3 regions of the Paenibacillus oryziterrae genome follow, and region 3 is predicted to be linked to each of the others. Evidence: riboswitches for the same ligand, from Rfam matches in the RefSeq annotation. Region 3 holds a riboswitch; each other region holds the start of a gene.
What was found. Region 3 has a riboswitch for cobalamin ahead of ACAN55_RS13020 (energy-coupling factor ABC transporter permease). Riboswitches for the same ligand answer to the same signal wherever they lie in the genome.
Positions count from the first base shown of each region.

Region 1: linked by a shared signal. The riboswitch ahead of ACAN55_RS03190 (anaerobic ribonucleoside triphosphate reductase) and the one ahead of ACAN55_RS13020 (energy-coupling factor ABC transporter permease) in region 3 are both predicted to bind cobalamin.
Region 2: linked by a shared signal. The riboswitch ahead of ACAN55_RS11200 (S-layer homology domain-containing protein) and the one ahead of ACAN55_RS13020 (energy-coupling factor ABC transporter permease) in region 3 are both predicted to bind cobalamin.

Region 1 covers NZ_JBGJZO010000002.1:165,873-174,092, reverse strand. The annotation lists gene ACAN55_RS03200 (ribonucleoside-diphosphate reductase subunit alpha) at 1-1,048, opposite strand, end outside; gene nrdG (anaerobic ribonucleoside-triphosphate reductase activating protein) at 1,152-1,667, opposite strand; gene ACAN55_RS03190 (anaerobic ribonucleoside triphosphate reductase) at 1,664-3,649, opposite strand; cobalamin riboswitch at 3,804-4,034, opposite strand; gene ACAN55_RS03185 (MTH1187 family thiamine-binding protein) at 4,386-4,694, shown strand; tRNA gene ACAN55_RS03180 (tRNA-Thr) at 4,792-4,863, shown strand; gene ACAN55_RS03175 (response regulator transcription factor) at 4,993-5,688, shown strand; gene ACAN55_RS03170 (sensor histidine kinase) at 5,675-7,009, shown strand; gene ACAN55_RS03165 (DUF2231 domain-containing protein) at 7,027-7,506, shown strand; gene ACAN55_RS03160 (TetR-like C-terminal domain-containing protein) at 7,776-8,108, shown strand; gene ACAN55_RS03155 (dihydrodipicolinate synthase family protein) at 8,101-8,220, shown strand, end outside.
Region 2 covers NZ_JBGJZO010000008.1:87,716-95,935, forward strand. The annotation lists gene ACAN55_RS11190 (GAP1-N2 domain-containing protein) at 1-815, shown strand, start outside; gene ACAN55_RS11195 (copper resistance CopC/CopD family protein) at 978-2,891, shown strand; cobalamin riboswitch at 2,976-3,170, shown strand; gene ACAN55_RS11200 (S-layer homology domain-containing protein) at 3,422-5,539, shown strand; gene ACAN55_RS11205 (DUF4430 domain-containing protein) at 5,657-6,472, shown strand; gene ACAN55_RS11210 (energy-coupling factor transporter transmembrane component T) at 6,469-7,416, shown strand; gene ACAN55_RS11215 (ABC transporter ATP-binding protein) at 7,332-8,220, shown strand, end outside.
Region 3 covers NZ_JBGJZO010000010.1:104,813-113,032, forward strand. The annotation lists gene ACAN55_RS13005 (energy-coupling factor ABC transporter ATP-binding protein) at 1-9, opposite strand, end outside; gene cbiQ (cobalt ECF transporter T component CbiQ) at 23-835, opposite strand; gene ACAN55_RS13015 (energy-coupling factor ABC transporter substrate-binding protein) at 801-1,097, opposite strand; gene ACAN55_RS13020 (energy-coupling factor ABC transporter permease) at 1,094-1,861, opposite strand; cobalamin riboswitch at 2,113-2,302, opposite strand; gene ACAN55_RS13025 (SDR family oxidoreductase) at 2,433-3,332, shown strand; gene ACAN55_RS13030 (5'-3' exonuclease) at 3,404-4,330, opposite strand; gene ACAN55_RS13035 (arsenate reductase family protein) at 4,345-4,731, opposite strand; gene ACAN55_RS13040 (RluA family pseudouridine synthase) at 4,958-5,944, opposite strand; gene ACAN55_RS13045 (cob(I)yrinic acid a,c-diamide adenosyltransferase) at 5,946-6,509, opposite strand; gene ACAN55_RS13050 (type 2 periplasmic-binding domain-containing protein) at 6,543-7,097, opposite strand; gene ACAN55_RS13055 (MFS transporter) at 7,231-8,220, opposite strand, start outside.

The DNA.
Region 1 (8,220 bases), on a different contig from region 3:
ACAGATCCGGCAGGCAGACGCCATGGAACACATCATGTGCGCGCATCCGCTCGTCACCATTGTTCAACTTCAGATCGAGGAAGGCGAGAATATCTTTATGGAACACATCAAGATAGACGGCGATGGCGCCTTTGCGCGTGCCCAGCTGGTCCACGCTGACGGCGGTGTTATTTAATTGGCGAATCCAAGGGATGACGCCGGAGCTGGTATTCTTATGACCGCGGATATCAGAGCCGCGGGCCCGTACTTTACCCAGGTAGACGCCGATACCGCCGCCCATTTTGCTTAGCCGGGCCACGTCGGTATTGGAATCGAAGATGCCCTCGAGCGAGTCATCCACCGTGTCGATGAAGCAGCTGGAGAGCTGCCCGGCGACTTTTTTGCCAGCATTGGACATGGTTGGGGTCGCTGCGGTCATATAGATATTGCTCATCGCCCAGTACGCCTCTTTGACAAGCGCCATGCGCTTCTCTTCCGGCTCGCGGTGCATCAGGTACATGGCAATGACCATATAACGTTCCTGGGGCAGCTCCATAACGCGTCCGTCGAAGTCATGGGCCAGATAGCGATCGGAGAGGGTGAGCAGCCCGATGTAGTCAAAAAGCAGGTCACGGGTGTAATCAATACTGGCTTCAAGCTCGGCGATCTGTTCTTTGGTGTAGCAGGTCAGGAGCTCTTCGCGGTAGATTCCTTTTTTGACCAGATCAGCAATCAGTGGGTACAACTCACCGTAAGGCTCTTCCGGGTAAGCTTTGTAACGGCGGTTCACGGCAGCTTTCTTATACAGGGAGGTCAGCAGGGAACGGGCGGCGGCGAACTTCCAGTCCGGCTCTTCTTTGCTTACCAGCTCCAGGGCACTCATTGTAAAAGCACTGCTGATTTCATCGCCGCTGACCTGCTCCCGGCGCAGCTTGGACTGCACACCGCGCAGGAGTGTTTCCTTGCTTAGCTGATCCAGTCCTTTCAGGATACGGTCGGCATAGACAGAGAGACGAATTTCATCAAAGGCCAGTTGGCGGTTGTCCGGTTTCACTACGACTTGAGGCATAAAGATCAGCTTCCCTTCTGGAATGGAATTAATTTTCAATATCAAAAATTGAACTATAGGATCGGAAAAAGCAGCCCGAAATGACTACAATGACTTTAATGTCTTAGAGTGCAGAGGGCTGCCAAAGAACAACATTCGCCGCCGTGAGGCTGGCCGGGATGTCGATAATTCGCTGGTTACTGCTTCCCCGGTAGGGAAGAGTGGTGTCTTTCAGTTCTTGCATAAAACGTCCGTCGATCAGGACCTGGCACAACTCAAGCAGGCGATATTCCGGCGAGCCGGTGACTGCTGTGATTTCTTCATAGGTATATCCGCTGTAGATCCAAACGGGGAACCCGGGAAGGGTGGCCCGGAGCTCTTCGATGAACTCCGCGGCCTCACCTGCCGAGAAGAAGGGATCTCCCCCGGCAAGCGTTAATCCGTCCAGCAACGGATTGGCAGCCATTTCGGCAATGATCTCCGACTGCTTTTCCGGTGTGAACACATCCCCGAAATTAAAATTCCACGTCTCGGGATTGAAGCAGCCCGGGCAGCGATGGCGGCACCCACTCAGAAAAATCACGGCCCGCATGCCTTCTCCCTCGTTAATGGATTCCGGATAATATCCGCAAATGTTCATAGATGCTTAACCCGGTCCCTTACTTCTGCCTGTTTGGCAGCATTAAAGCGGGTTTGATAGTCTCCGGTCAAGTAACCAGTCACGCGGCGCAGGCGGCGGATATGCACATGATCCTCATGGGCATCGCAGGATGGGCAGTTCGTGCCGATGACGCCTTCATAGCCGCAGCTCGAGCAACGGTCAATCGGATGGTTAATGCTGAAATAGCTGATTTGCTGCTCCAGGGCATACTTGATGATTTTGACAAAAGCCGCCGGGTTGCTGCGGGCATTACCGTTCAGCTCCACATACGAAATAGCGCCGGCGTTGCAGTGCTCATGGAACGGAGCTTCCAAGCTGATCTTGCGGGCAGCTGCCAGGTCGTAATAGACCGGAACATGGAAGGAATTCGTATAATATTCCCGGTCAGTTATGCCAGGGATAGAGCCCAGTACTTTGCGGTCAATCTTGGTGAACTTGCCGGACAATCCTTCGGCCGGAGTAGCGAACAAGGTGATGTTCAGATTCAGCTCATCACTCTTGCGGTCGCAGTATTCGCGCATATGGCGGACGATCGCCAGGGCTTTGGCATGGACATCCATGTCCTCGGCGTGGTGTTTGCCGTACATTGCTTTCATGCACTCTGCCATTCCGATAAAACCGATCGACAGGCTGCCATGCTTCAGAAGCTCGCCAACATGGTCATCCGCTGCCAGTGTCTCGCCGCCTTCCCAGACGCCTTCGCGCATCATGAAATCGGAGGCTTTGGCTTTTTGGGCGGCTTGAATCCGGAAACGGTGGAGAAGTCCCTCTAATGCGATATCCATGTAATAGTCCAGATCATCGTAGAAGCCATCTTCATCAGCGACAAGGCGGCGTCCAGTGGCCGTACCATGGGCCAAACCAAGCCGAACAAGATTCAGTGTATTGAAACTTAGATTGCCCTTACCGGAGCAGTGATTACGTCCGAAGCGGTCACCGAGTACCCGGGTACGGCAGCCCATGGTTGCAAATTCTGTATCCGGGTCAGCCGGATCATAGTACTGCATGTTGAGCGGCGCGTCGAGATTGGCGAAGTTCGGATACAATCTGCGGGCCGAGCACTCGGCAGCCTTCAGGAACAGGTCATAGTTGGGATCGCCCTGCTGCTGGTTGACACCCTGTTTGCATTTGAAGATTTGGATCGGGAACACCGGTGTCTCGCCGCTGCCCAGCCCGTTCATAGTTGCCGTCAGCAGGGAGCTGATGACGAGCTGTCCTTCAGGGGAGGTGCAGGTTCCGTAGTTAATGCTAGTAAAAGGAATTTGTCCGCCGGAGCGGCTGGACATCGTATTCAGGTTATGTATCATGCTTTCAGCGGCCTGCAGCGTTTCGCTCTCGGTTTCTTTTTGGGCAAAGCGGAAGGCTCTCGGATACTGCTCCGCGAGGTCGCTGCGGCTCATTGAGATATCACCGGAAATGTCGCCAGCTTGTCCTTCTTCAAAATACTCGAGTCCCTTGCGGAACAGCTTGGCGAAGGATTTGGTGACGTAAGGAGCAAGATCATAGTCCAGCATATTAGCTGATACGCCGCCGTATTGTGCGTTTTGCTGGGACTGGAAAATAATCGCGACCAGAGACATCGCTGTCATAATGGAATTAGGAGGGCGGACACTGCCGTTCCCGGTGTTGAAGCCTTCACGCAGCAGCTTGGCGAACGGAATGAAAATGCAGTTGGTGGTCCCGATGGCATATTGGTCCAGGTCATGCACATATACTACATTGTCCTCGATGGCCTGTACGAGCTGCGGCGGCATGGTGAAGTTACGGGCGTACCATTTGGAGTACTCGCTGCCGAACTTGCTCATCTTGCCGGAGAAGCTTTCTCCGTTCAAATTGGCGTTCTCGCGCAGTAAATCCAGGTCCAGGCTGTCAATAATATCGCGTCCCAGACTGACTACTTCCTCCAAAAGAACTTCCGTGGTATCTGGTGTGCCGTTGTACCGTTTCTCCAGCAAGGTCATTGTACCGTTCTCCTCTCGATATAAAAAAAGCATTTCCTGCGGAAGCAGGAAATGCCCGTATGCGTAAACGCAGCAATCCCATCGGATCGTGCGGCTTGTCTTGATTTGGTTCGCATTCGGACACCGTTCCTGTTCTCCGCAGGGATTATTAGATGGTGTCGTAAGGATACAGGCAGGTCTCCTGGCTTCCGGCCTCTTCAAGCCCCTTCCCGGGGGCGTGTTGCCATCCCAGTGGTTTCTGCTTGCAGAGGTGTCCACTCCTGGGCATGAAATGCCGGAGGGCAGCCGGTTCACAGTGGCGGGACCGCAGCGGATTTGCACCGCACTTCCCTATTAAGCTGAAATCCGATCAACGAATTAAAGCGCCTGTGTCCACTATATTTGGTTGTTGTTGAATAACATTAACCCAATATATTGTGTTTGTAAACATGTTTTTCACAAATCCGCGCCGGATGCGGACTTCGCGAAAGTACTCCACAATTGATCCACAGCCCGTCCACAGGTAATCCACAATTGATCCACAGGAAGAAGGAGAAGCCGCCAAAAATGATTCATAAAACCTCCGCAAAGATGCCACAATCACTCCAAAATTTGATCGCTTGTTCGGGGGTACATTGGTCCTGGTTCTCCTCTCCCGTGTATAGCCATAACTGGGTCTGTTTGTGGGGAGACAGTGGAATTGATACAATAGAATAGGCTCGCTAGAGTCCACACTTAAGGTTTAGGAGGGATCAAAATGGCTATTGCCGAAGTAACGGTCATTCCGATTGGAACAGGAAGCACGAGTCTCAGTAGTTATGTAGCGGATATGCAGCGTGTGCTGGAGAAGGTGGAGGGGATAACGTATGAACTAACCTCGATGGGGACCATTATTGAGGGCTCTTTGGGACGTATTCTCGCGGCTGTTGAGGCGCTGCACGAGTCCCCTTTTGCAGGCGGAGCCAAGCGTGTCTCGACCTCTGTCAAAATCGACGACCGCCGGGACAAGGAATCCACCAGCCGCAGCAAACTTGAAGCCGTAGAGCGCAAGCTACTGGAGAACTAGTGGAAATAGGCAAGCTGCGGATGCCCGGTAAAAAGGATTGATTTTTCAGCGCGGCCTTGTATAATCTCTTTTGTTTGACGGAAATGTGTTTTTTTATGCTGGTGTAGCTCAGGGGTAGAGCAACGCACTCGTAATGCGTAGGCCGGGGGTTCAATTCCCTTCACCAGCATCCTTTCTGAGAATGAATAGCGCGGCTTCCAAGAGTCTGGAAGTTGCGCTTTTTTTCATTATTTTTTCATTTTTAATCGTTATAATGAAAATAACCTAAACACATTAAGAACTAAGAAAGCAGGCTATTATGCGCATTCTATTAGTAGAAGACGACGCTAAGTTTGGTTACATGATCCAGTACAAGCTCAAGTTGGCAGGACATCTGACGGAATGGGCCCGCAATTCGGAAGAAGCGGAGATGTTTTTTGCCACCGCGGAATTTGATCTCTATATTCTGGACTGGATGCTTCCCGGCAAAACCGGTCTGGAGCTATGCCGGCAGCAACGAAGTCTGAATGACAACACGGCTATTCTGATGCTGACGGCCCGCGGTGAGATTGAGGATCGCGTCAGCGGACTTCTGACAGGGGCGGACGATTATATGATCAAGCCCTTCGCTTTCGAAGAACTATTAGCCCGAATTACATCTCTGGACCGCAGAAAGCAGACCCGGGGATATACCACAAGATATGCGGTCAGCGGTCTTCGGCTCAATCCTGATACGCAGGAGGCAGAGCGTGATGGTGTACCCTTGACTCTGACCAAACGCGAGTTTCAATTGCTGGAGTTTTTTGCTCGTCATCCCAATACTGTGCTCTCCAGAGAGCGGATACTCAATTATGTGTGGGGCAATGACGCAGATGTTACTCTGAATGCGGTTGATGCTGTCATCAAGCTGTTGCGAAAAAAAGTCGACGATCCCTTTACTGTGAAGCTGATTAGAAGTGTCCATGGAAGAGGGTACCGGTTAATCGATAACGGAGCTGACCATGATGATACCTAATACCCGCAGGCAATTAACCATTTTTTACAGTACGATGATTGGATTGATTCTGCTCATCATGGCGGCTTCTTTCTATTGGGTACTGACGGATGTGATGCACAGGGATGAGAGGCATAATCTGGAATCCGCTAGTCAAAAGGCATTGGATGAGTGGCTCAATCAATCGCCGCAAGTTGATGATGCTGAGGAGATTCGAGAACAGCGGCAGGCAGACGCTCACAGAATGGAATGGGAGTATCTGCAAAGCGACCAATTCGCTGTCATAACAGATACCTCCTGGACCATCACCGCCCAGTCACCTGCGGGAGACAACCCGCTGTTGTTGCCGTCCTATCAGCAGCAGTTGGATGCTCACAGTAATACATCCTTCTTCTATTTAACAAAGGATTCTGGTAAACAAAAGACCATTTATGCCGTACTGCGAAAGACGGCCGGTGACCAGGGGAATCATGTTCTCCTGCTGGGTGAAGAAATTACAAAGCAGGCAAATTTACTAAAGGAGATGGAGATGCTCCTCATTGCGATCACCATTCTCCTGCTTGCGGCAGCTACAGCTATTGGATATATTTTGGCCGGAAGGGCCATGGTGCCCATCAATCATGCGTTTACACGGCAGCAAAAATTCACGGCCTATGCCTCCCATGAGCTGAGAACACCCTTAAGCGTCCTGCAGTTGTCGGTGGATATTCTGGAGGAAGAACGTCATAAGCTCCCTCCGATCCATCAGACTGTGCTTCAGGATATGAAGGAAGAAATACAGCGTATGACCCGCCTGACCGGGCAATTACTGACGCTGGCCAGAAATGATTCGCCTCTGCTGCCCATAAGGCAGGAAGTTTTTGATCTGCAGCACTCTCTTTCGTTCGCTGCCACTAGAATGCAATTAGTAGCGCAAGAGAACAAGATTAAGTTGCAGTTGAACATAGGTAATCTCGAAGAAGTCTTCACCTGCACCGGGGACAGCGAACAGATTGACCAGGTGCTGTATATTCTCTTGGATAATGCCATTAAATATTCTGCGGAGGGAGGCACAGTCACGCTGGGGATTACCCGGAATGACAACGGTACTGTGAATGTAATCATTCAGGATACAGGCTGCGGGATTTCAGAGGAGGATCTTCCCCACTTGTTCGAACGGTTCTACCGGGTAGATCAAGCCCGCACAAGGGAACATGGCGGCACCGGACTGGGGCTGGCTATCGCCCATGAGATCGTCAGCAGGCACGGTGGCAGAATTGTCGTAACCAGCACTCTTCATCAGGGGAGCACCTTTACGGTCATCCTTCCTGAAACCAAACGAATCTTAAGGCAACCACTTTAAACAATGGAGGTTTTATTATGTTTACTGAAGTTTTTAATCACATCCATCCTATTGTCGTACATTTTCCTATTGCTCTGATCATCATCGGATTTGGGTATGATTTGGTGGTAGCCCTGAAAAAACGTTCTTTGAATCCTGCTGGCGGGTTATGGATGTGGCTGCTTGCTGCAGTGGGAGCTTGGGTCGCTATAGCGACTGGACCGGATGATGATGCCCGCGGTGTGACTTCATTTCTGGAACCCCACGAGACGCTCGCCACTATAACCGCCTGGGTAGTTTCTCTGATTGTTGTATGGAGATTGCTGATGTACTGGAAAGGCAAACGCGCTTTTGTAAAAGTTCCACTGGTGCTGTACTTGGTTGTTTCGCTTGCTTCCTGTGGGCTTGTGCTGGGAACCGGATACTACGGCGGCAAAATGGTGTATACAGATGGTGTAGGCGTATCGGCCAAGGGTGCTCCGGTTAATCCCCCTGTGCAAGGTAATCATAAAAAATAATCAACTCAAAGAAGCCGAGGCTCCCTTCTTCAGGAGACCTCGGCTTCTTTCTTATACAACCGAAATTGGATAAGAAGCGCAGGCCGGCAGTTCAATTGCTTTCACCCGCATCTTCGTGACGGTTATTATGATTCTGTAACGGTTCTTATGCTTGATGATGTTTTAGGCTGGATTTCCGAAGCCTCGTTTGTACGTTTGATAAAGAAGGTTAGCAGCAGATACTTCACGACTTGATACCGCCGAACCAGGCCTCTGCAGAACAGGAGGATTTGCCACTGATAAGGCTTCTGGAATATATTGCGGACAATTCGAAGCTTTATAAATCTGTTCTCGTCTATCGGCGAATTACGAACTTTTCGGAAAGGCTGTTGACCCTGCTGTCGGAATTGATTGCTGCTAGAATAGAGGAGACGGGGAGCCGCATTCCGGGAACCTTAACGGCAACGATTCAAAAAGACATCGCCATAGGGTACGGTTCTTCTGCTTTGATCGGTGTAATCATTTCGTGGCTTAAAAATGATATGCCCTACTCGCCGCATTTTCTTGCGAAACAATTTACTTTGCTGACAACGTCACGATGGAAGGATGAGAAGAATGAATAATTTAAACGTTGCAATCCCGACTCCGTTTCTCGAAGATGAGAGTCTCAATCCAGACGGGTTTGAACCGATTGTTGAACACCTGAAGCGTAACGGAATCCAGTCCTTGCTGATC
Region 2 (8,220 bases), on a different contig from region 3:
CAGGCCCTGCCCTGCAAAATGTGTACAGTGAAATCCGGTCCAAGCTGTCCTCACCCTTGGCAAGGTGGATACAACGGAGCCGATTTCAACTGATGATCTCCGGCATGCTCTTAGTCTCAATCCTGCTGATTACACTTATCCTGATCAATGTGCTGGGTTCAGGGGGGAAAGATACAGCTCTGCCGCAGACAAGTCCTGGACCAACTGCGGGTGTAGGCTCAGAGCCAACTACTGATATGGCTGCTGTATATCTGGACACCCGTACAAGTGAAGGAGAGGGCAGCAGTCTGCTGTTCAAGTTCGCTGTAGCGACTGACTGTGAATTGTTTAACCCGGAAGAGGTAAGCGTTGAGTCTTCGGGCGGTGTCTCGGAATCCTATAGGGTATCTGCTGTGACGAAGTCCTGCACTGTGACGGAAACACCTTCAAGTGCTGCTCCGGAGAGTGATGAAACAGCGGTGAATACTGATTCCGCTGCAGTGACTGATTCCGCTGAAGGGACTGATTCTGTTACAGCGACTAGTTCGGTTGCAGTGACTGATTCAGCCCAGGGAGGTGGCAGCAACACTGCATCTACGGAGACTGCTACGGCATTGCCGGCAACACCAAACTTGCCTTTCCAAGCAGAGGTCGTACTTGAAACTAAAGCCGCTCTTCTCAAAGGAAGTCTGATCAAAGCCGAGGGTTACACACTCACACTAATGGCTGAACCATCGGCCGCACCAACCTCTTCACCTGCACCTTCGGCATCACCGGCTACTGACGACACAAATTCGGCAGACGATGACAGCGCAACACCGGAACCAACCGATTGATTATATAATCGATGTATAGACACTCCTGAAGCTTCAGGAGTGTTTTTTGTATGGAGCGGGACACATAAAATTCACAGCAAGTGTGATAAATGTCACTTATAATGGGGTTATAAAGAGAAGTTCGATCATAATTTGTGTAAGCCGCTTAGGAGGGTAAATCGGATGAAGCAACGAATGTATCCACTTTTGATCCTGCTGATGATTGCTGTATTTCTGCTCCCGTCCCCGGTTAGTGCCCACGCCAAGGTGAAGCAGACGATTCCTTCAGCCGATGCCATACTTAAACAATCACCTGCCGAAATCAAAATTCAATATAGTGAGAAATTTGATGCCTCCATTAGCAGTATCACGGTAAAAGATCAAACCGGAAGAAAGATTGACGGCAAGCCGGGTACGGAAAAAGACAACTGGTTCATCTATCAGATCCCTGATCTGGTAGCAGGAGAGTATAGCGTGAGCTACCGGGTGCTTGCTGCGGATACCCATGTCACCGAGGGCTCTTTTAGTTTCACTATCGCCGAAGATCCGGCGGCAACAGAGGTGCCTGCAACAGGCACAACAACAGGTACAACAACAGGCACAACCTCAGGCACAACAACTGCGGGAGGTGTAACGGTGAGTGCCGCACCCAGTGCTGCACCCAGCTCCGCACCCAGTGCGTCGCCAAATCCGGTAACGGCAGAACCATCAGCAGTTTCGCCAGCTGCGGGCAATTTGCAGACTGCGGCGGCAGGAAATAATACGGGATCTGAAAAGGGAGCATTGGCAGAAGAGGGTGTTGTTTCGTATGGTGCGCTAGAGAAATTCATTCGCGTATTAGATATATTGGCAGCAATCACTGCCACTGGTTTTATCCTGTTCCGGTATGGAATTTGGGGGAATGGCGAATATAACCTGCCTGCCTTATTCTCGCTCCGGAATGAGCGAATTCTATACATTATGGCTTTCCTCATCTTTATTATCTCCGGTGTAGTGCATACGGGTACACTAGCCCATGAGCTAGGTGGTCCGGGTACGGGAAGTTATGCGGAAGTGTGGCTGAATGTGATTACAGACACCTTTGCCGGAACCGCATCATGGCTGCGTCCTGCGGCCGCTGGACTCCTGGTATTGGCGGCGCTGGGATCAGGGGGGACATCCTTTCCAGCACTTCTGGTGAAGGTTGCAGCAGTTATTATGCTTATCGTGTTATTTCCTTTGACAGGCCATGCGGCGGGAGATGATGCGGCCAGAATGTTTGCCGTCCCCGCCCAAATTCTGCATATCGGCGCTGCTGCTATCTGGTTCGGCGGTGTAGGCGGGCTGCTCGCGGTTATACATGGCAGAGAGAAGTCAGGGATAACCTATTCCCGGCTAAATCAGCTTATCCTTCGTTTCTCCGCTATTGCATTACCGTCGGTTGTTGCTGTTGCCGTAAGCGGGATCTTCTTGGCCTTATTCAGGCTCGGGAGCTGGGGGCTACTAATCCACAGTCCATATGGGCAGCTGGTTCTGCTTAAATCACTTATCACTTTATTGATTCTGGTTATTGCCGCTCTACACCGATTGGTGTTGATTCCAAGGATGAATCAGAAGCTCGCTGAGAAAACCGGTGCAGAAGTTGATGTTATTCCAAGAGGCTTTATACAAGCCATCCGTCTGGAGATTATATTGGCTGTTGCTGCTATTATTCTGGCGGGGATGTTGTCAGGTACTTCCCCTCCAGCCCAATCGTTTGTTGCCTCTCCGGTCTATTGGCATGTGATGGGGGATACGGCTCATATGTCTATGAGGATTGAGTTCGATGAGAATTCCGGGCAGACACTGCGGATGGATGTATGGCTGCCTACAGGAAATGAGGCTCCCACCGAAGCAGAAGCCGTCCTTATTCCTGGCGGTGATGAGGGTACCTCTGCATCTATTAAGCTAAAATCACTTGGAGGAGGCCCTGACCCCTATGGCTATGAAGGGTTTGACAAGTACATGTATGAAGCGAAGGGGGATTATTTTACCGGGGGAGGAGAGTGGGAGGTTACGTTAACCTTCACTGACGCTGCGGGCAAGATTCATACTTACGAGAAGCAGCTAACCCTGTAATTAAAGACCTGCAAGACGGCATCCCAAGAGCTTCCCTATAGACATAGGGGAGATTACTAGTTATCATTATGGATATTAAAATTATATATATTTATCAAAAGAGGTGCGGGCCCCCAGCAGGGTCTGCTTAAAAGGGAAGTCCGGTCCACAATCCGGCGCGGTCCCGCCACTGTAAATGCGGAGCAACTCTTCATAGGCCACTGTTTCTTAAAGGAACGGGAAGGCGAAGGGAAGTGATGAGGCATAAGCCAGGAAACCTGCCTTTTTGGTGACAGCTTCTTTTCTTCGGGGGGTAAGAATCAGAAGCATGCGTTATAGGTCTTTCGTGTCCGGGCTTGAAGCCTGAAGCATGTCTGGCCCCGCAATGAGTATATGAGACCGCCCGTCAGGGGCGGTTTTTTTATTTTCCAAAAGACGGTCGCCGTCATCTTAGATGCACGACATCCGCTTTTACGGCCCTCAAAACTATTTTCAAGGCCCTCAAAAACCTTTTCCCCGCTCTCAAAAACCTATTAGAAAAGAGGTAAATAATGAAACGCATCTTATCTTTCAAACATTTCATGTTAAGTATGGCATTGCTTCTGGTCGTTTCAGTTCTCGGTACTTCCTTGGTGCCTTCCGGCAGAGTATCCGCCGCTGAGCAGACCACAACAGCAGTTTCAGTAACGGGAGCAGCAGAGGCTCTTACTGCAGCCAAGCAGGCGGTTCTAAGCCGTGGAATTCAATCGGACTGGCAGGCCATTGCTCTGGTTCGTAGCGGCAGCGTTCTTCCGGATAGCTACCTGACCGGACTGCAGAATGAAGTGAAGACTCAAAAAGGCACATATACCAATGTTACGGATTACGCACGCAGAGTGCTCGCCGCAACAGCAGCCGGCATCGATGCCACAAATCTGGCCGGGTATAATCTTGTAGAGAAAATCTACAATAACAGCAGAATGACCAATCAAGGTCTTAACGGAGTGATCTACAGTCTGCTCGCACTGGATTCAGGCCATTATAGCGTGCCTGCCGCCGGACAGTGGAATCAAGATAAGCTGGTGAGCCATATTCTCTCCAAACAAAACACGGATGGCGGCTTTACGCTCTCCACTGGGGACAGTGATCCGGATGTAACGGCGATGACACTTACAGCCTTGTCTGCGCACCTCGATAAAGCTGAAGTGAAGGCCGCTGTGGACCGTGCAGTTTCCTGGCTGTCCAATAAGCAGCAGAATCATGGCGGGTACGGGGAGAGCAGCGAGAGTGTCGCTCAGGCGATTATCGCGCTGACCTCAAATAACGTGGATCCTGCCGGCCAGAAATTTACGAAGGACAGTCATCAGCTGATGGATCGTCTGCTTAGCTTCCGTACTACAGATGGCGGATTTGCCCACACGTTATCGGGTGGGTACAACGCTTTGGCAACCGAGCAGGCTTTGCAGGCTCTCGTGGCTTATCAGCTGTTTGTTAAAGGCGAAGGCCGGTTTTATGCATTCCCGCAGCCGGTGAAGCAGCCGCTTGAAGTTCAGGTTTCCGTTGTGATTGAAGGTCCACAGGGCCTTCTGGCTGAAGGCGATGTAACATCCGCAAATGCGCTGGACGCATTAAAGAAGCTGAAAGCAGACAAGAAAATTACGCTTGAGCTGACCAGCAGTGCTTACGGTGATTATGTATCAGGGATTCAAGGTGTTAAAGGAGGTCTGTACGGCGGCTATGATGGCTGGAATTATGCCGTGTCCCGCCAGGGAGAATGGATTTTCCCTGCTGTAGGGATGGGAGAGTTTGTTCTGGAGTCCGGGGATCAGCTGACCGTGTATTATGGTGACACCGGAACACAGCTGGTGGATTCCGTCACAGTTACACCGGCTCAGCTGGCAGCCGGCAAGCCGTTTACAGTGAAGGTGCAGAAATCAATGCTGGACTGGGAGACCGGCAAGGCAGTTGTTACTCCGGCAGCCCAGGTTAAGGTTCAAATGGGTGCGCAAAGTGTCACTTCAGACGTATATGGAACAGCTGCATTTACTGCCGGCGTTAAGGGCGGGGTCTATTCTCTGACTGTTACCGGCTACAGTAAAGGTAAAAGTCCAAGCGTAGCGCGGTATACACAGCGTGTATTGGTATCACCCGTGTTTGCGGATCAGAAATTAATCTCTTCATGGGCGACAGTTGCCGTTCAAACCGCGGTTAAACAGGGAATTATGGACGGGGTAAGCAGCACAGGTTTTGCTTTTGCTCCGAAAGAGTATATTACCCGGGCGCAATTTGCGGCCTTGCTGCTTAGATTGACGGGCAATGCTCCAGCTGCAGCTGCGGAAGCTTCCCCGTTCAGCGACGTAAAAGCAGGAGCATGGTATTATGGAGCTGTGCTGAAGGCGAAGGAACTCGGTATTCTTGAAGGAGTAACGGCCTCCAAGTTTAATCCGAACGGTCATATCACCCGCCAGGATATGGCTGTAATGATCGACCGGGCTTTTAACCTGACTGCTTCTGCTCCGAAGGCGCAGTTCAAGGATAAAGATCAGATCAGCAGTTATGCGCTGGCTTCGGTAAATACCGTTACGGATCAAGGGTTTATGAGCGGCTTTAAGGGCAGCTTCGACCCGGCAACAGCAGTTACAAGAGAGATGGCTGCGGTTGTGGCTGTAAGACTGGCTGAAGTTAAATAATTAACCGGCATAATTGGAAGCTGGACTTGTATAAAAGTAATTGAACAGTAAATAGTTACGGAACGGGAGGCACTTGCCGCCCCGTTCCTTTCCCGTTTTCAGGAGGTGTGAATTTATATGTCCAAAAGGATTGTATATTGGCTGAGGCTGCCTCTCGCAGTAGTGCTTGCAGCGGTACTCGCTGCAGGTTGTTCTTCCAACGATCCGGAAGAGGCGGACGGCAATAACCGCCTGAATCAGCAGCAAATTGAATCAGCATCCAATACGGCGGAGACCGGTACAGTTAGTGATCCCGCTTCTGACCAGCAGCAGGATGCAGGGGAAGCGGCTTCAGGTTCTGTTGTGAGTTCGCCTGCGCAAGGCTCTTCGGCAATGCCTTCAAGCCCAGCCTCGGTAGGCTCAGAGCCTTCAACGCAAGCGGCAGAAGCAGCAAAAGCATCAGGAGCAGAAGCATCTGCCCCCGCTTCAGCAGCTCAGAGTTCTACGAAGCCGGCAACCTCTGCGCCATCGGCTTCGGCTCAGCCTTCAGCCACATCCAAGCCTGAAAGGCCATCTTCTCCTCCAGCAACAGCCGAAAGCATGAAGACCAATATGGCGACTCTGACAATCACTGGTGACAGCGATTCCGGTGTTATTCTGGCTCCTTCTGAAGTCGAAGTGAAGAAGGGGGACAATGTGATCGATATTTTGAAACGGGTCACCCGCAAGAATAAAATCCAAATGGAGTTTCAGGGAGCCGGACCGCTGGCTTACATTGTCGGAATTGATAACTTGTATGAGTATGACAAAGGGGCAGAGAGCGGTTGGATGTACAAGGTGAATGGAGAATTCCCTGATATAGGTGCCGGTGCGTATCCCGTGAACCCCGGAGACCAAATAGAATGGCTCTACACGCTGGACCTTGGTCAAGATATTGGAGCCAAAGGGCCATGAGCAGGAGCGGTTTCCAGTCTATGCATCCGTCGGTAACCTTCGTATATTATGCAGGCTTGCTGCTCTTTACGGCGCTTTTGTTTCATCCGCTATTTCTGTTCACAGAGCTGGCCGGTGTACTTGTCTTACTGCTCATGCAGGGCGAGGGGAGAAGACTCTTGTCCGGGCTTCCCTTTTATCTGCTGATTGCGGGCTCGGTTGCGGTGTGGAATCCTTTATTCTCACATAGGGGCTCGCATATTCTGTTTTATTTTCTCGATCAGCCCGTCACATTGGAAGCGGTTCTCTACGGACTGATGATGATGCTTGTGCTGCTGACGATTATGTTTGTGTTCACATCCTATAATCACAATGTATCCGCAGATAAATTCATGTATTTATTCGGCAGGCTGGCTCCCAAAAGCGCACTGCTTATCCTCATGGCGATCCGCTTTGTGCCATTGTTCCAGAGGCGTCTGCGACAAATCAGCATCATCCAGCAGACCAGAGGCATCAGTATTAGCACAGGCAAGCTGCGGCAGCGGATGGCCGATGGAATGACACTGCTCAAGGTGCTCTTGACCTGGTCGCTGGAGGAAGCCCTGCAGACTGCAGACTCTATGAAAGCAAGAGGTTATGGGGTTCGAAAGCGCAGCGTTTATGGTATCTATACAATAGATCGGCAGGATGTGATGGCCCTCGCACTGATGGGAGTCAGCGGTTTAGCTATAGTCCTGTTCAGCCTCGTGGGATATGGAATGATGGAGATCTATCCCCGTCTTAAGACGCCGGTCTTTCATTGGGAAGATTGGGTAATGCACGGCTGTTTATGCCTTTTTCTCGTTATCCCCATAATTCTGGAAGGAAAGGAGATGTGGTTATGGAGATCATACGGGCAGAAGGATTATCCTTCCGCTACCCTGATGGGGGAAGAGATTCCCTCCACGATCTTTCGTTCACTATAAACGAAGGCGAGTTTGTTGTGCTCTGCGGCCCGTCCGGATGCGGCAAAACCACGCTCCTGCGGCACCTCAAACGTGAGCTGGCACCCGTAGGAGCCCGTAGCGGAAATCTGTGGTACAAAGGGCAACCATTTCAAGATTTACCGGAAGAGAAGGCCGCGGCGAACATAGGTATGGTATTCCAGAACCCAGAAGCGCAGATTGTGATGGATACCGTATGGCATGAGTTAGCCTTCTCCATGGAGAATCTGGGTTATTCTCAGGTGGTCATGAGAAGCAGATTGGCTGAAATTTCTGGAAGATTCGGACTCGAACCCTTATTGCATAAGGCGGTTCATGAGTTATCTGGCGGACAAAAGCAGCTGCTTAATCTTGCTTCCGTGCTGCTGCTGCGGCCCAAGCTGCTCCTGCTCGATGAACCTACATCCCAGCTTGACCCTGTTGCGGCCCGTGAGTTTATACATACTTTGCGTCAGCTAAATGAAGAGCTGTCGATGACGATTATGATTAGCGAGCACAGGCTTGAAGAGGTGTTTCCCCTGGCGGACCGCGTATTGCTGCTGGAGCAGGGGCAACTGAAGGCGGACGGATCACCTGGAGATATCGTACGTCTGACCGGACAGGAGCGGGAATCTTCGATTTTCTCCTATCTTCCCACTGCTTCCCGGCTCTTTCTGGCGCTAGACCCTATGAACGATAGTTTGAATGCCGTAGTTCCTTTGACCGTTAGGGAGGGGAAAACCTGGTTACGTGGGAGACAAGAGCTGCTTCATCCATCTATAGAACGTCATTCAATACCTCACAACG
Region 3 (8,220 bases):
CTTAATCATCTTGATCTCCTTGTCACAATCTGTGGCGCCAGATAAATAACTGTACCAACAGAAGCAGTAAAATTCCGCTGTAAGCCTCAATCCTATACCTGCGAGGAACCAGTCGGGCTTTATAAGGAGGCAGGATAATCTCACCCGTAAAACCCCTGGTTTCAAGTCCCTGTGAAAGCCCGTGATACCGGTGCATGGTCTTGGCGAACAAGCCGCCTGCCATTCCCGCCGTTTCCTTTAGCTTCATGGCAAATCCCCGCCTTCCCCCGCGCAGCTTCCGGGCAAGCAGCATTCCATGTGCCGTATCGCTAAGCAGGAACAAAAAACGGTACATGATTAGCATCAGCTCCAATACGATTTGGGGCACACGAAGCCTCCGGAGAACCTGCAAGAGTTCAGCGAAAGGAGTTGTGAAGATAATAAAGAACATACAGGTTAGGCATGCCGCCATCCGCGACAACAGCAGTCCCGCCGTGAACAATCCATCAAAGGATATATAAGCCGCCTGTGCTGTACCCGGAAGGGCAATGGAAATAACAGCTTCACCGGAGGAAGGACTCCCTACTTCAATGAGCAGCGCCGGAAGACTCATACCGTAGAACAATAGTGCTGCCCCGAGCAGCATGCCATAGGCACGTACCGGAATCCTGGCATAACCGACACTCCATACAATCATCCATAAGGCAATGACAAGCTGAAGGGCAGGATGAAGGATGTAGGAGAGCAGGAACATGGATGCTGCGAACATGCTTTTCCACATCGGTGATACCTGCCGGAACCGATTGCTATAGGCTAAAGCGTCAATCCTTCTGATCATGAGATTTCTTTCCGCCATGTCTTCCTCTGAGGAACCCGAGTGTATAGCCGATTACTCCAGCGCCGATGGCCGCCTGCAAAGCGAACAGCATGCTTTCTGTTTCCCCTGGCAGTTCAGCCAAAGGCTTAAACCAGGGTGAATACGAAGGATTAATGTCACTAATTGCACTTTCAGCCGCATCGTCGGCTCCGCCGAATTCACCCTTCACGAAGAGCAGCGGCAATACTACGAGCAGGATCACAGCGAGCAGCATCCATCCGTTTTTCCATTTGGTGCTCATTCCGGTCCCGCCCCTTTCATATTCCGTTTAAGCAGCGACAGCTCACCCGGGCTATAAGCCTTTAACCAGTTCCACAGCAGCACCGTCAGCAGTCCCTCACTGATCGCCAGCGGAATTTGTGTGATGGCAAAAATACCTCCGAACTTCAGAAAAGAAGCCAAGATCCCGCCATTCGCTGCCGGAAAAGCAACTGCGAGCTGGAGTGAAGTAACGACATAGGTCATCATGTCAGCGACGAACGCTGCACTGAATACCGCCCAGCTCTCGCGGCCCGTGAATTTCAATACCAGCTTATATGCTGCATATCCGGCAAAAGGACCTGCCACCGCCATCGAGAACGCGTTCGCTCCAAGTGTCGTAATCCCGCCGTGTGCTAACAGCAGCGCTTGAAACAGAAGCACGATGGAGCCGATAACGCTCATGGGCAGCGGCCCCAGCATCACTGCGCCAAGCCCCGTACCCGTAGGATGGGAGCTGCTGCCGGTGACCGACGGCATTTTCAGCGCTGACAGCACAAAGGTGAACGCGCCCGACAGGCCAAGCAGCAGCTTCAACTCCGGGTTCTCCTGGGTCATTCTTTTCAAGCGAACCATGCCAAGAAAGAACAACGGCAGAAATACCGCCCACCAGAAAGCAGCCCAGCCTACCGGCAGAAAACCTTCCATAATGTGCATGGCTTCAGCGGTTCCCGGCTCATTGAGCGAGAAATATACAGTAAATCCGCCAACCAAGGCAGTAAGCTTCAATATCCTTCGCCTGTTCATTACATCTCCTCCAGCTTTATCATTCGACATCCCGGAAACTGCAAAAAACCCACCCTGTATGGGTGGGAGGTATATGTACTCTTCATCCGCAAAAAAATCCCGGCGTTAAATCTGCCCGCAGGCACCGCCCAAGGAGCTGTAACATCCGAATTCCGCCTGGCTTCCGAATGGTTGCTGCACCTCTTCGCGGAAAGGACAGACTTTCCGCTTCTTTTGCTATGTTCGTACACCACTCCTATCCGCGTAGAGTCCTGGTGTGCGCCAACAAGGTAGGTCTCCTGGCTTGGGATGCTAACGCCCGTTCTTCGTCTTCCCCGGCAAATGCCAAGTGACATGTTGAAGACAAGCTCTCCATTACAGTGGCGGGACCGCTCGGGACTTTCACCCGATTCCCTGTTATCCCTTGGCTCATGCAAGGGCACCTTGTTGTTCGCTATTTTATCCTGTACATCATAGCGGACTTGGCATGGGGTGTCTGTGATAAAAGTGGGAACTGGACCTGTCTCTGGGCACTCCTTAAGCCGGGATGAATATACTGATTTCAAAATCTTAATCATGAAAGGAAAGAGAAATGAATCCACTTTACCCGTATATCGGCAAAGAAGTCCGCTGCGAAGAAGTGCCAATTGCTTTTCCCGTCCAGCATCAACCCGGGCAGCCGGGGCTGGAATATCTGGTTGTTCCGCGCCCCCTTTATGACAACCCTAATTACAGAGGCAGCGGCAAGCTGCTAAACAAGGTTGCAATTATTACCGGCGGTGATAGTGGAATTGGGCGGGCGGTGGCAGTCGCTTTTGCCAAGGAAGGCGCTGATGTAGCCATACCTTATCTCAACGAACACCGTGATGCGGAGGAGACCCGAGAGGCCATTCATAACTTGGGTCGCCGCTGCCTCCTGATTCCGGGGGATCTGAGAAGTAAGGAAGCTTGCTGCCGCGCCGTTCAAATGACAATAGATTGCTACGGTACAATTGATATCCTTGTCAACAACCACGGTATACAATTTGTCCGAAACTCATATCTGGAGATCAGCGATGAACAGCTGTACAACACATTTAATACGAACATTATCTCCTTCTTTCATCTGACGACCGCTGCCCTGCCTCATATGCGCGCAGGTGCAAGCATTGTCAATACAGCTTCTGTCACCGCTTATGTCGGAGAAGAAACACTCATTGATTATTCCGCTTCCAAAGGGGCAATTGTCAGCTTTACCCGCGCTCTGGCGAACAATGTCGTCGGGCAGGGCATCCGGGTGAACGCGGTCGCTCCCGGCCCGATCTGGACACCGCTGAACCCGGCAACACAACCGCCGGAAGCCATCCGCACGTTCGGAACGAATGTACCTATGAAGCGGGCAGGACAGCCCTATGAGCTGGCACCCGTCTACGTTCTACTTGCTTCGGATGACGGATCCTATATCACAGGCCAGACCATCCATGTTAATGGAGGACAAATGGTGGCCACCTGAATTAGCGGAGAAATAAAAAAAGAAGTACTCCTCAGGTCTGTATAACCCGAGGAATACTTCTATACCTATTCTTAACCCAAATCCCCCAGCTCGATCTGTACGATGCCTTCTTCTTCCTGCACCGCGGAGATCAAATACATCAGGCTGCCGAATTCCAGCTCCTTGAATTTACGTGCCGCTGAATCTCTTGGCAATGCCCAGAGGCATTCAGTCAAGGTGCACACAATCGGCACATCGCAGCGGATCGATGCAAGCTCGCGGGATAAATGCAGCATATCGATATCGGCCTCAATCTTGGCTCTTACACCTTTCGGCAGCAGGTGCAGGTTCTCGATGACACCTTCCACGGTGCCGTAATCGGTCAGCAGCTTCAGCGCCGTCTTCTCACCGATCCCGCGGACGCCGGGATAATTGTCACTTGTGTCCCCCATGAACCCTTTCAGGTCGATGACCTGTGCGGGAGTCAGACCCTTGTCCGCTAACAGCTCCGCCGGATCATACACTTTATAGTTGGAACGGCCTTTTTTCATAATAACGACCTTAACGGTATCATTGACGAGCTGCAGCATATCGTGGTCTCCGGTCAGAATATAGACCTCGGACTCTTCACTAAAGCAAGACGCCAGTGTGCCGATGCAATCATCAGCCTCATAACCAACAAGACCCACGTTGGGTATCCCGAGCTCAGCAACGACCTCTTTGACCAGATCGAACTGCGGGATCAATTCCAGCGGAGGCTCAGCACGGTTCGATTTATACCCGTCATATTTCTCGGTGCGGAACGTGCCTTTGCCCATATCCCAGCAGCACACCACATGAGAAGGCTCAAAGGTAGATACTGCGTCGAAAAAATACTGCAAAAATCCATACACCGCATTCGTCGGCAGTCCCGCACTGGTCTTACGGATGTATCCGCCGTAGGCGGTGGCATAATAGGCCCGGAACAGCAGCGCCATTCCGTCCACGATCATAATCCGGCCCGATGTTTCTGCTGCCATGTGCAACCTCTCCCTTAGTTGTGATTGGCCAGGTGCAACTCTCTGCTCCAGGCTCCAGTATACAAATCTTCCTTGAATCCAACAGTAACCTGTCTACCGTCAGTGACTACGGGACGTTTAATCAGCATGCCATGACTTGCCAGCAGCTCCAACTGCTCCTGCTCATTTAGTTCCGGCAGCTTGCTCTTCAGATCCAGAGCCTTATACACTTCGCCTGAGGTATTAAAAAACTTCTTCAGTTCCAGTCCGCTGTCCGCAACCAGCTTGCGCAGCTCTTCCACCGTTGGCGGCTGCTCGGCTATATTCTGCTGCTCAAGCTCATGCCCTTGGCTTTCAAGCCATTTCACGGCGCTGCGGCAGGTGCTGCATTTAGGATAAAGATATATTTTAAGTGTGGTCATAGTCTCTCCTTACTTAGTCGTGATACCGGCCGCTTCACCGGCGAATTATTCTTCCGATCGCTGTTATCCTCAGATTTCCTGATTTTAACCGCTCTCCGCGGTAGAAATCCGAGGATGGCTTATGCTTCCGATGCGAGCTTTCCTACGGAAAGCTTTCGGGCGAACGCTACGCTTCTCCAGTTCCAAAATTCCTCTTCGTTGTTTCATCGCCGTATTAAATAATAGCCTATTCCCGCTCTGTGTTGCGGGAAAGTAAGGCCTCCAGCGCTGCCATGTCGGGCGGCAGCGGGGCTTCGAAAGTGATCTCACGCTGCAGAATAGGGTGCTTCAGCGTCAGGCGCACGGCGTGCAATGCCTGGCGCGGGATGGCTGCGTCAAGGGCGGCTACGTTTTCCAGCTGGTGAGTTTCCGCTTCGGACAAATCCCCCCGGCCATAAAGCTCGTGGCGGTACATGCCATCTCCAATCAGCGGGCAGCCGATAGAGGTCATGTGAACGCGGATTTGATGTGTCCGGCCGCTCTCTAGCTTCAGCTCAACACGAGCTCCGTAAGCACCGAATTCTTCTTTGACCATATATCGAGTGAGTGAGGGATAGCCGCTTGGTGTTACGATGCGCCGATGCGGTTCTTCCGGGTCACGGTCAATCGGGCCGTCTATATCTCCAGAAGGGCTCGCGGGTACCCCGTGAACAAAGGCGGTGTAACGCTTATCTACAGTTCCGGCAATCATCTGCTCCGAGATGTGCTGATGAATATACGGATTCTTCGCAATCACTAATACGCCGGAAGTCTCCTGGTCCAGCCGGTGGACAGGGCGAAAGCGGTACTGTTTATTCTGCTGCTCCCAGTAATGAACGACCCCATTGGCAAGCGTGCCGGTATAATGTCCATGAGTGGGATGAACAATGATCCCTGCCGCTTTATTGACGACGAGCAAATGCTCATCTTCATAGAGGATTTCAATGGGAACCGGCTCAGGCAAAATATCTGCCGACGTCTCAATCTCCATACGGATCTGGACAGTATCTCCGGCGCGGACCCGTACACTGATATAGACCCGTTCACCATTCAGCGTAATTCCCTGCTCCGTCATTTTTATGCGGGACAGTAATTTGCGCGAAACGTCCATCCGCTTCTGCAGGATCGTCTTCAGAATCCAGTCGTCTTCTTCAGGCGGTACAATATAAGTAATGGGTGCATAGTAACTGCTCATCTCAGTTGCGGAACACCTTTTTGCTTCGTACATACTCTACGTCAGCAATTCCTTCGCGTGTATTGACTGCCCGGGCAAGGGCGAAGAAATAATCCGAAAGCCGGTTCAGATACACTACGGCCTCCCAGTTAATATCCGCACTACGCGAGAGTGTCACCGCGCGCCGCTCTGCGCGGCGGCAGACGGTGCGGCAGACATGTACCACTGAAGCAAGCTGACTGCCTCCCGGCAGGATAAAGCGCTCAAGCTTGGGATTTCCCTCCTGAAGACTGTCAATCCAGCCCTCCAGTCTCTCTGCCATTTCCGCTTTTACTTTATATTTGCTTTCACTGAGCTTCACAAATGCCAGGTCCGATCCGCAGTCGAACAGCTCATGCTGAATTTCCAGCAGCTGTTCACGCACATCCGCAAATTTGTCGTCATCCATTAGGCTATGGGCCTGCCCTACAAAGCTATTCAGTTCGTCGATTGTGCCATATGCCTCAACCCGTACATCATCCTTGCTTACCCGGCCGCCAATAACCGAGGTCTCCCCTTTATCACCTGTTCGTGTGTAGATCGCCATAGGTTCATCCTCCTGTGTATGAAAGTCTGGGCCTTATTCCATCATGGCCTTAATCGCCGCAGCGCTATGTTCCAGGCTGTCTGTGGATACAGCCACCGTGACAAATAAATCGTCAGGTGCGAATCCTGCGTCCTTGAACATTTTCAGCTTCGAGGCGGGTATGGCATAAAGATGCTTCTCCTGCCGCAGTTCTTCTTCACCCTCTACGCTAACTCCGCCTTCAAAGACGCCTTCCGGGAATTCTTCTGCGGAGAAATAATCATCGAGCGGCAAGTTCGCGCCACTTTTCCCGAAATTCATTACATCTTCTTTGTTTAAAATCATAATGTCGTTCATACCCGCAGCGTACTCCACAACTAACTTCGTATTGTTGTACATGGCGCTCTCGATAAATTCCACTTTCAAATCAGGGCCCAGCTTGTCCTTCAGTTGCTTCCCCAGCGTCTCCCCAATGGTTCCCGGGCTTCCCGCTTGGTCCATCATAAAGATCGTTACCGTATTCTTGTCATTGCCTCCGCTGCAGCCGGACAGCACCGCCACCAGCACCAGTAGCAGGGCAATACTCATTCCTTTCAACTTTCCGCTCAAACAGACTTCCCCCTTAAAAAATCACATAATAATAATGTACCATACTCGACTCTGTTTGTAAGGCAGTCTCTTCTTTCCAGCTTATATGTCCATACAAAAAAACCGGCTGAGTTGAGCTCAACCGGGTGTGAATTTACTTATTTATGTACGTACCTCTATACAATACGGGTATTGCCGCTGCTACAAGGATCATCCCCATAAAGGCTGGCGCGGAATGACCAACCGATACATAGATTTGACCTCCGATAATAGGCCCTATGATTCTTGCTAATGCCTGAATAGATTGGCTGCCTCCTTGAATCCTTCCTTGCTCACTGGAATCCGCAGACTTGGAGAGCATGCCATTAAATGAGGGTCCGAAGATCGAATCACCAAAACCAAAGATAAACATTCCGGCGATAACCAGAGGATAGAAAGAGAATAAAGCAGATAGCGCAATAAGAGTGTACCCTATAATCTCCGAAGCCATTCCAAGAATCGCTATCTGTGCATCACTCAGTTTCTTAAGTAGCTTGGGCATGATGAAGCCTTGGGAGATGATATCTTGGACGCCCATGATTGAGAACATAAGTCCGATTAGTGCCGGCGCCCACTTAAACGTATCTACTGTAAATTGTGAAAAAACCGCCTGTAAAGATCCGTTAGGTATCCAAAGCAGGAACGCCGAGACCAGCAGTCTCTTTAACTTTTTCACGGAGAGTACGTTTACAAGCTGTATGAATGGATTCAGTCTTACTAGGGTAATCTTCTTCAGTCTATGATTCTGATCAAGGCTCTCAGACATAAACAAGAATCCAAAAACAACATTCAATAAAGTTATGGCTGCTGCAACAAACATGGGTACTGAATAACCAAACTTGGCTAGTAATCCACCCATAGTTGGTCCAATGGCGGAGCCTACACCTGCAACCGCACTCATCCACCCAAAGTATTTGGTGCGCTGCTGGCTAGGAGTGATGTCTGCAAAATAGGCGAAGAGGGTGCTGATGACCCCGCCTGCTATCCCCTCTATGATGCGCCCGGCAAACAGTACCCATAGCGCTCCTCCGATACCGAAAACGATGTACCCGATTGCGGAACCCAAAAGGCACATTAAGAGCAACGGACGACGGCCATATCTGTC